Regions from separate parts of the Lysinibacillus sp. GW823-FHT06C08 genome, predicted to be linked through region 3. Evidence: riboswitches for the same ligand, from Rfam matches in the RefSeq annotation. Region 3 holds a riboswitch; each other region holds the start of a gene.
What was found. Region 3 has a riboswitch for cobalamin ahead of AC1Q6O_RS04965 (glutaredoxin family protein). Riboswitches for the same ligand answer to the same signal wherever they lie in the genome.
Positions count from the first base shown of each region.

Region 1: another riboswitch for cobalamin. It lies ahead of metE (5-methyltetrahydropteroyltriglutamate--homocysteine S-methyltransferase); the one in region 3 lies ahead of AC1Q6O_RS04965 (glutaredoxin family protein).
Region 2: another riboswitch for cobalamin. It lies ahead of mmgD (citrate synthase); the one in region 3 lies ahead of AC1Q6O_RS04965 (glutaredoxin family protein).

Region 1 covers NZ_JBXAHN010000008.1:209,636-212,851, reverse strand. The annotation lists gene metE (5-methyltetrahydropteroyltriglutamate--homocysteine S-methyltransferase) at 1-1,127, opposite strand, end outside; cobalamin riboswitch at 1,408-1,586, opposite strand; gene AC1Q6O_RS18185 (phosphotransferase family protein) at 1,744-2,619, opposite strand; gene AC1Q6O_RS18180 (DUF4177 domain-containing protein) at 2,974-3,162, shown strand.
Region 2 covers NZ_JBXAHN010000008.1:218,772-221,987, reverse strand. The annotation lists gene AC1Q6O_RS18230 (bifunctional 2-methylcitrate dehydratase/aconitate hydratase) at 1-76, opposite strand, end outside; gene mmgD (citrate synthase) at 175-1,296, opposite strand; cobalamin riboswitch at 1,487-1,681, opposite strand; gene AC1Q6O_RS18220 (NUDIX hydrolase) at 1,913-2,398, shown strand; gene AC1Q6O_RS18215 (ABC transporter ATP-binding protein) at 2,446-3,216, opposite strand, start outside.
Region 3 covers NZ_JBXAHN010000001.1:1,062,391-1,065,606, reverse strand. The annotation lists gene nrdE (class 1b ribonucleoside-diphosphate reductase subunit alpha) at 1-1,214, opposite strand, end outside; gene nrdI (class Ib ribonucleoside-diphosphate reductase assembly flavoprotein NrdI) at 1,211-1,570, opposite strand; gene AC1Q6O_RS04965 (glutaredoxin family protein) at 1,567-1,791, opposite strand; cobalamin riboswitch at 1,909-2,088, opposite strand; gene AC1Q6O_RS04960 (NAD(P)/FAD-dependent oxidoreductase) at 2,712-3,216, opposite strand, start outside.

The DNA.
Region 1 (3,216 bases), on a different contig from region 3:
AAATTATGACGTAGCGTTCCGTCTTGATTTTTTCTATATTTAGTGAGCTCAATAAGCTCTTCGATTTTTTCATCAGCAAACGCCAGTGCTTGTTTGAGAACAGGGTCCAGCTTCTTTTCAAGTGAAGTAGATATTGGCACATGTTGAAGGCTACTTGAGGGTTGAATCCACAATTCCTTAGCATCGCTAAGCTTTTCAATAGCTTGAATCGTGGCGTTAGCCTCCGCTAGGTTGGAACGCCATATATCACGACCATTAACAATACCAATAGCTAAAACTTTATCCTGAGGGAAACCAAATTTTCGAAGGGACTCCATATTCCCTTTATAGCCATGTACGAAATCTAAACCAAACCCTTGGACAGGCAATGTAATCAATGTTTCATAGGAGCATAATGCTTCAAAATATGTTTGTAGCATTAGTTTTGCTGCTGGAACGGTTGTCGCTAACTGAGCATAGATTTCCTGTACTAGCTTCCGTTCTGCTGAGTCGAGTGTCGTCACTAAAGAAGGCTCTTCTAATTGAATCCACTGGGCACCTGCATCTACTAATTCTTGAATAATCTGAGCATAGAGAGGTAATAGAGCTAATAAATATTCGACCTGCGTTAATTTATTGTAGCCCTTAGTTAACTTATAAAATGTATAGGGGCCAATAAGTGTCGGCTTCGCAATAATACCGAACGCTTCTTTTGCCTCTAAAAAGTCGGCCAATACCTTATTTTCAGTTAGTTGCAGCGGTTGCCCTTCATATTCAGGGACAATGTAGTGATAGTTGGTATTAAACCATTTGGTCATTTCACTAGCTACTGCTGAATGATTGCCTCTCGCTACACTGTAGTAGGTATGTAAATCTACCCTTCCACCTTGCCAGTTAAAGCGCTTGGGTACTAAGCCAAACATTAAGGCTGTATCTAACATTCTATCGTACAATGTGAAATCCCCCACTGTCACCATATCGATGCCAGATTGTAGCTGCTTTTCAATCCGCGATAACCGAATACTTTTTAGGGTTTCCTGAAAATCCTCTTCCGTTCGTTCTTGACGCCAAAATGCTTCTAACGCCTTCTTCCATTCGCGATCATCTCCGATATATGGATAGCCAATGAGTGTACTAGTATAAGTCATATTTAATCTCCCTTTCATCAATAAGTTTATGGTTACTTGCTCTTACAAATTTGTGTCATCCCATGCTAGATTCAGTGGCTCTATATGAAAACCAGTGGACTTTGCTCTGGAATACAGAATAGTAGCATGAAAAAAAGCCATTCCCCTTCTCGGAAAATGGCTGCATGGTAAATTTATTAAGACAAAAACAATACGAAAAAGTAGAATTTTCGTAAAATCACTTGTTATCGCACAGTGCCTTTTTGGTCACTATTCACCACCTATTTCCACGTAGGTATTTGGTGTGTACTAGAAATTGGCAGGTCTCCTGGCTTCTCATCAACACGCCTCACAGCCTTCCCGGTTTCCCAGTGGCATTTGTGATTTGCTCCGAATTACAGTTGCGGGACAGCGTCGGATTTGCACCGACTTCCCTTTTAAGCCAGACTTTCATCTGGCACCATTTCTTACACTATATTCAGTTATGCCCATACTATACCATATATTTCAGAATAGTAGAAATTGTTTTTACATAAAACTTTATCTATTTACTCTGTTTTTAATTATCAACAATTGGGCTCTTAGTGATAATGCCTTATATTAATTGAACTGATTCCACATTAATTGTACAAGAAAACTATTTATAATCTTTAATTCCAGCTTCAAAAGCCTGTCTATCTCCATTTTCAATCCCGTGCAATGCTTCTTGTAAAGCAAATGTACTTTTATAAAATTTAACTCGTTCAGAAATTTCCTGACCATTAGGATATAGGTTAATACACATATCAAAAAAATCCTCACCATAGCTAGAAAGTATTCCAGCAAAGTCATACGCTGGATCTCCTAAACCCGAACCACCAAAGTCTATTATCCCAGAAATCATACTTGTTTCTGGATCCCACAAAATGTTAGATGCACCGAAATCTCCGTGTATAAGCGTTATATCTAAATTGGAGAATGCCTTCCCGTTTAAAAACGTTTCAAAAGATTGTGAGATTTCCTGTTGAGCGTCTTTTCTCATAAAAGGAAATAATTTATTTCGAATCTTATTATACAAGTTATACATCTCTTCATGAGGATTACGAACCTTTAGTTTCAAATCTCGACTTGCTTTTTCTCCTGATATAGAATGAAGTTCTACAAGAAAAGAAACAAGTTGTTTTGCCAACCCTTTAACTAAATCAACACGCTTCACACCTATTAAACTTTCCTTCCACAAAGGAACACCATCTATTAGATGATATCCGGTGAAGACCTTACCTGGTTCTAACTCTTCAAAAGATTGATAAATTGGATTCGGAATAGGAGTTGAAATGGTACCTTTAATGTATTTTAAAATTTCCGTCTCTCTTTTTAATTGATTGATTCCAATTTTATATTTTGGAAACCTAAAAACCAAAGATTTGTTTACAATTAACACATCATTATTCTGTCCAATTTCATTAGGATAAATGTCTTCAATGGAAAGGTCGGAATAAAGCGATTGAATGTTTTCAATAAAGTTATTATTCATTAGTAATACTCCCTTTCAGTCTCTTTCTAGCTTTTTGATACGTAAACTCTTGTTGAACTATCTGTTCCTTTAGTTTAAAAACAATTCTTCACAAACTCAACTATACTTTAACAAAAAAATCCAAATCACTTAACAAGATGCTCCACAATCTGGCCATTGCCATGAATAAAGACGCTTTCCTTATTACGAAAAGCGCCTGATTGTTGAATAAACAGTGGTGGGTTTATCTCCAACTCAATATTCAAAACTCAATATTGGCTTTGGTCGTTTATTCCAATTAAAAATCTAATTATGAAACTATCTTCTACTTTCTTCGTATATTAATTAAGTCAACTATTTCTAGAGGTGATCATAATGTACGAATACCATTTCGTTAAAGTGGAACTAAATGCTTGGGGTAGTAAACCAAAAGAAGATTATCAAAATATAATTCACCAATACGCATCTGAAGGATGGAGATTTGTTCAAATTTTTGCTCCTTCAACTAAAGGATATGGTTCCGCAGCTTATTTTGAATTAATATTCGAGAGACCCCTTAATTAGATGTGAGGGGTTTTTCTATTTGGGGAAGCATAAATATCCAACCCTCATTTATAT
Region 2 (3,216 bases), on a different contig from region 3:
TCTTTGTGTTTAATACGTAATCCGCAATATCAACAAGAAGCTGGTCTGTCATCGTTTTTTCATTCGTTTTAATCATCTATATCTTCCTTTCAAGGTATGAATTTGATATACTAGTATGCTGATGGGCATTGGTCAGAATGTCCATCAGCTCTATGGCGAGTTGTTAAAACTTGATTATACCGACAATTCTTCAAGGTTATGACGCTCGCCTATATAATGAACACGAGGTCTAAATAATCGATTATTGTCATGTTGTTCGATCACATGTGCACATAAACCAATCGTTCGAGAGCCAAAGAAAATAGGCGTATATAATTCAATTGGTAAGCCCAGCATGTAGTACACTGGCGCAGCATAATAATCTAAATTTGGATACAAGCCTTTTTCCTCCACCATCACTTTTTCACCAGCTTCACACATGTGATATAAGCGGTCATCCCCTTGCTCCAAGCATAATTTATATAAAGCTTCTTTCATGATCTGCGCTCTTGGGTCCATTTTTTTCATATAGACACGATGGCCAAAGCCCATTATTTTCTCTTTATTTTTGAGCTTGTTTTTCAGCATCGCTTCAAAGCCTTCCACTGTCTTAGCTTCAAGCAGCATATACATGACTGCCTCGTTCGCCCCACCATGCAAATTTCCTTTCAATGATGCGACAGCACCAGTTAGAGCACCATACAGATCGGATTGTGTGGAGGCAATAACACGAGCAGCAAAGGTCGAATTCGGCATTTCATGTTCACTATATAAAACAAGTGATTGGTCAAAAATTTCCTCTTCTAATGGTGTTGGTTTTCTTCCAGTAATCATGTAATAAAAATTAGCACTATATGAAAGCTCACTATCCGGTTCTACTACCTCTTGACCATTTAATACACGGTAGCTATTCGCAACGATATTGGGCATTCCGCCTAAAAGTCGATATGCTCGTGTTACATTCTTTTCAGTCGAACGATCATTGATGTGCTGATCATACCCTGCTAACGCTGAAATTCCAGTTCTAAGGCCGTCCATAGCATGTGTCCCATTTGGTAATAAGTTGAAAATTTGAAAAAGCTCTTGTGGAACGTGATAGTTTTCTTTCAATTTATCTTGTAAGTCAGCTTGTTGCTCAGTAGTTGGTAGGTTTCCGTGCAATAATAAATGGACAATATCTAAATAGGAATATCGCTGAGATAGTTCAATCAAATCATAGCCCCGTATAACAATTTGGCTTCCTACTACGTCTAAGAAAGACAGTTTTGTTTCCGCAGCAATAACTCCATCAAGACCTGGTGAATACGTTAACTCCATGAATTACAACCCCTTTGTTTAATCATTCTTGTAAGCGTTACCATTCAAACTCGAAAGAACAACAAAAAAACAACTTCTACCCCTTTAGAAGTTGTTAATCTACAAAAGTATGACAGAACAAAAAACAGTGAACTTACATCCATTCACAATCATCATACAGTAGCTAACACCTCCCTATCCTCGTAGGTCAATTGATGCTTATTTAGCGGCAGGTCTCCTGACTTATCATCAACATTCCTATAACACCTTCCCGTTTTGATGAACAAAACAGTGGCCACGTTATGGAACTCCTACATACAGTTGCGGGACAGTGTTGGACTCACACCAACTTCCCTTTTAATCAAATGGAATCAAACCCATTTGAACCACCAAAATTTAGCATATTCAATTTGTCTTTTTACCTTAACATAGAGGTTTCCAAACAATCAATATAGGTAAAATTCAGAAAAGACTGATTATAAAAAGCTATTTTTCATTTTTGACGAACTATTCTGCATATTTAAGCATTATTTCGCTCAAAAAAAGATTGTTAATCAATCCCAATGAAGCTATATTTATGAAGTCTACTTTAAAAAAGCGAATTATTTTGCATAACGATGAAACGTGGAGTGACGGGATGGGCTATATAACAGAATTAAGAAAGCTTATCGGTAATAGACCGATTATAAGCGTCGGTTCGACAGTTCTTGTTGTTAATGATGATAAGAAGATACTCTTTCAACATCGTTCAGATACGTTGGATTGGGGATTACCTGGCGGCTCAATGGAAATAAACGAAACATTAGAGCAGGTTGCTGCTCGTGAACTTTATGAGGAAACTGGACTCGTGGCTACAGAGTTTGATTTTATCGGTGTTTTTTCAGGACCTGATTATTACTACTGTTATCCGAATGGCGATGAAATCCATACAGTCATTCACCTGTATAGAGCTAAACATGTAAGGGGTGTATTGGAAATGAAAGATGGTGAGAGCTTAAGCCTCACTTATTTCAGTAAGGAAGAACTTCCGAATAATATGGAACAGAGGACGGTCGCTCTCTTAAACAACCTAGAAGGTAAAATATGGGGGTTCGAAAGCTCCTTTACGAAGCTTTCCAAATAACAATGTAAGAATTTTAATAAGGACTTTCTTCGCAAAGACATTCCAGTTCATTCTAAAGTATTCTTGTGAATTCTTTCGCGAGGGTGAGTGGGTAAAATCGCGTTGTATAGCTCAAGTGATGCGGAATGCTTAAATGGTTCACCTTTCATACTTTCCTCTACTAGCTGACCATTTTGCATGACAAGGATGCGATCTGAAATAAAGCGTGTAGCCTGTAGGTCATGAGAAATGAAAATGTATGCAAGTTGCAAATCCTTTTGTAGTGTCTGTAGTAATTGAATGATATGTTTTTGCAAAATCATATCTAAACTACTAATGGCTTCATCTAAAACAATTAATTTTGGGTGTAAGGCAAGCGCTCTTGCAATGTTAACACGCTGTTGTTGTCCTCCGCTAAGCTGGGAGGGATACTTTTCGGTAATAGATTTGTCTAACTCTACATGATCAAGTAATTCCTTTACCTTATAATGTCTCTCAGCTGAGCTATAATGCTCGAAATTTAGGTACGGTTCCTCTAAAATTTGAAAAATGGTCTGCTTTGGATTTAATGAATGATAGCTATTTTGAAAGACTGCTTGTAAATCTCTCCGTATCATTTTTTTCTGTTGGCTAGTGGCATCATAAAGATTAACCCCTTGAAATAGAATCTCACCGGCTGTTGGCCTTTCCATTCCTAATATAATTCGGCCCAATGTGCTTTTTCCTGAGCCACTTTGTCCAACAATCCCTAAGCATTCCCCCTCCTGAAGTGAAAATGATACTTTCTGTAATACAGGGGCATCCTGTCTTCGCTTGAATATGAACGGTCTATGTGCATA
Region 3 (3,216 bases):
GACACATCTAACCCATATTCGTTTGGTTGATCTTGATCTGTAATGACACTAGTTTCTTGAACTTGCAAGATTTCAGTACATAGGTTTGACATTTTTACACGACCGATATTTTTTAGTGGATGTACTTCATTGACATTATCATCAAAAATTTCAAAAGGATAACCTGATTCAAATTGAGCTTTTTTCACCTCAGTATAGAGTCTACGCGCATTCAAACGTTTAATTTTACGGATTTTAGGATTATCAAGTAGTTCATAGTACATTTCTGAAATTGAAATTTCCGACATTCGTTTACCATATACTTTAAAAATATCATATGGACTAAATAACACTATATCTTTATCACGTTTCATCAGATCGAAGAAAATACTTGGAATAATAATTCCTGTTGATAGTGTTGCGAGGCGAATTTTATCATCAGCATTTGGTTTTTTTGATGAAATGAAATTCTCTATATCTGCATGGAAGATATTTAGGTAAACAACTCCTGAGCCATTTCGTTGACCGAGCTGATTAGAATAACTAAATGAATTTTCTAATAGTTTTGCAACTGGGATAACTCCACTTGCACGGTTTAATATTTCTTTAATTGGATCACCTAAAGGTCGTAAATCCGTTAAGTTGACCCCGACCCCTCCGCCTAGGCGTGATAGCTCTAAACAATAACCAATATTTTCAGCAATGCTATTCATAGAATCATCCATTGATAATTTAAAGCAACTGACTAATTCACCACGGGCTTTTTTCCCACTATTTAATGCAGTAGGTGTTGCAGGCTGATAGGCTTCCATCATTGCTTCAACAGAACGCTTTGCTAGTACAGTGTTTCCTTGTGCTAAGTACAGGGCAATAATGACAATACGGTCCTCATATTTTTCTAAGATTTCTTCACCATCACGACTTTTCATAGCATAGCTGTCATAAAATTTGCTTGCACTCATAAATGATGGGAAGCGGAAATTATAATCATATGCTTTTTTGTACAGCATCTTTATAAAATCCATCTCGTACATGTCGATAAAATCTTTCTCGTAGTAACCCTCATCCACTAAATAGCGGATTTTTTCCTCTATATCTATAAAATAACGTAAACGTACGTTGACATATTCTAAAAAGTAGCGGCGAGTAGCCTCACGGTCCTTTTCTAACTCTAGTAGCCCTGTTGTACTATAACGATTCAGTACGTCATTATTAAGCTTTAAATAAGTTTTCATCCCATTACCCTCGTTTCATAAAACATTTGTATTGCTTCATAATCTGTTTGATTGCCACGCAAATCTAACTTCCTCACTAAGGGTACATGATAGGTAGTAGCAATTTTTTCCCCAGCAGCGCCAAAGACATGATGTCCGAAGTTACTATTGCCACTAGCAACTACTCCTTTACAAAAATCTCTATTTTTCTCTAAAAAACGTTGCACTTTTGCTGGAATGTCACCTAAGCCATCTGTATATGTAATTAAAAGATAAGGCTTATTCAAGCTTAATTCCTCAGAGAGTTCAATAGATTCTGCCCTTAATTTAGATACTACATTACGGACATTTCCTGTACGACTAGCGTAAACGATCATAGTGTAATCATCTCAATACGAGAAACAATTTCCTGAACCTCACCTATAAATGTTTCATCTACCTCTAAAACAGGCACACTTAAAAAACCTGCATCTATAATTGTTTGTTTAGCTTGTTCATCGTGATCAATATTAACAATTTCAGCTTCAAGTCCTGCTCGTTGTAATTCGGATTTTACCCAAAGGCATTTTGGACAGATTGTTTTCGTATAAAGTTTCATAGTAATCCCTCTTTTCATAAAATAAAAAAACTACCTCTTCTAGAGAGATAGCTTAAATGGAAACGTTAACATACTAAAAATACTGACGTTCCCATCTCTTAATCCCCGAAGAAATGATAAATTTGTTTTATATAGGCAGGTCTCCTGGCTTTGCTTCAATCTCTGATTTCCTTCCCATGCGAATGCACACAGTGGTTACAATCATCGTCAGCTTCACAGTTGCGGGGACAGCGTCGGAATAGTACCGAACTTCCCTATTAAACTACATATAGTAGTACCTACACAAAACGAACACAATATATTGTTTTTCGATAGTTTTAAGTGTACCATCCTTTATATAAAAAGTAAATCGAGAAATAAAAGTTCATCAATTTGAGACTATTCATATTTTCTGACATAACCTTGTAGAACGAACTAAAACATAATCATATAAAAATATAACCATGTAGCGATAGCATTATTTTATTAAAAAATAGGAACAAAAATAATAGTCGCTTATTTACCTAAAAACGTAGCCACCCTAGTAATTTTATACATAAAAAAGGCATCTTCCTTTACAGTAAAGATGCAATTATGTCTAAAACTATGAGTATGATGTAAATCTCGCATCCTACTCTATACATCCTATCTTCGTAGATTTTTTATTGTACTAGTCTAAAGTAGGACTCCTCTCTTACGATGATGACACATTTTAGTAGTCGTCATAACATTACGAAGACTACTAAAATGTGCTCAACATACAGGTGAGAGGCAACCAACGGTTCTACACTTTTCAGCTAATTTACAATGAATATGTACCTTTTCTAGTTATTCTATATTTATTTATAGTATAACATATCCAAGTTCATTCTCCGCCAGCTTGACTAGTCATATTCAAAATAGCTGATGAATTTTATATGACTCATCAGCTAACCATAAATTTAAAATCTTTCTATTGTTATATCCATGTTTATGCTTGAAGCAGCCTTAAAGCCTTCCGCAGCTGCAATCATTAAAGAAGAGGGACCACCCTTTTCCGTTTCACCAGCAATATATATTCCAGCCGCAGTTGTTCGTCCAGCACCATCAGTCATAATTGTTCCGTTTTCATCAACTTGACAATTTAGCTGTTTAGCAAATTTATTGGGACGATAAAAACTTGGCACAACAAAACCACCCGCTCTTAAAATATTGTCACCTGTTTCTAATTCAACACTAGATAAGTTACCATCATCCCCATGTAAATCTTTAATAGCATTTGTATACGCCTTAATTTTCTTTTGTTCAAAATCATTTTGAATCTTCTTGGAAAGTTGATGACCATTCGTAAAAACAATTAAATCCGGTGACCAATTAAAAACCAATTTCGTCATATGACTAATATGCTCCTCGTTTTCTGCAATGATAGCCAATGGCTTGTCTCGCAGCTCCCAACCATCGCAATAT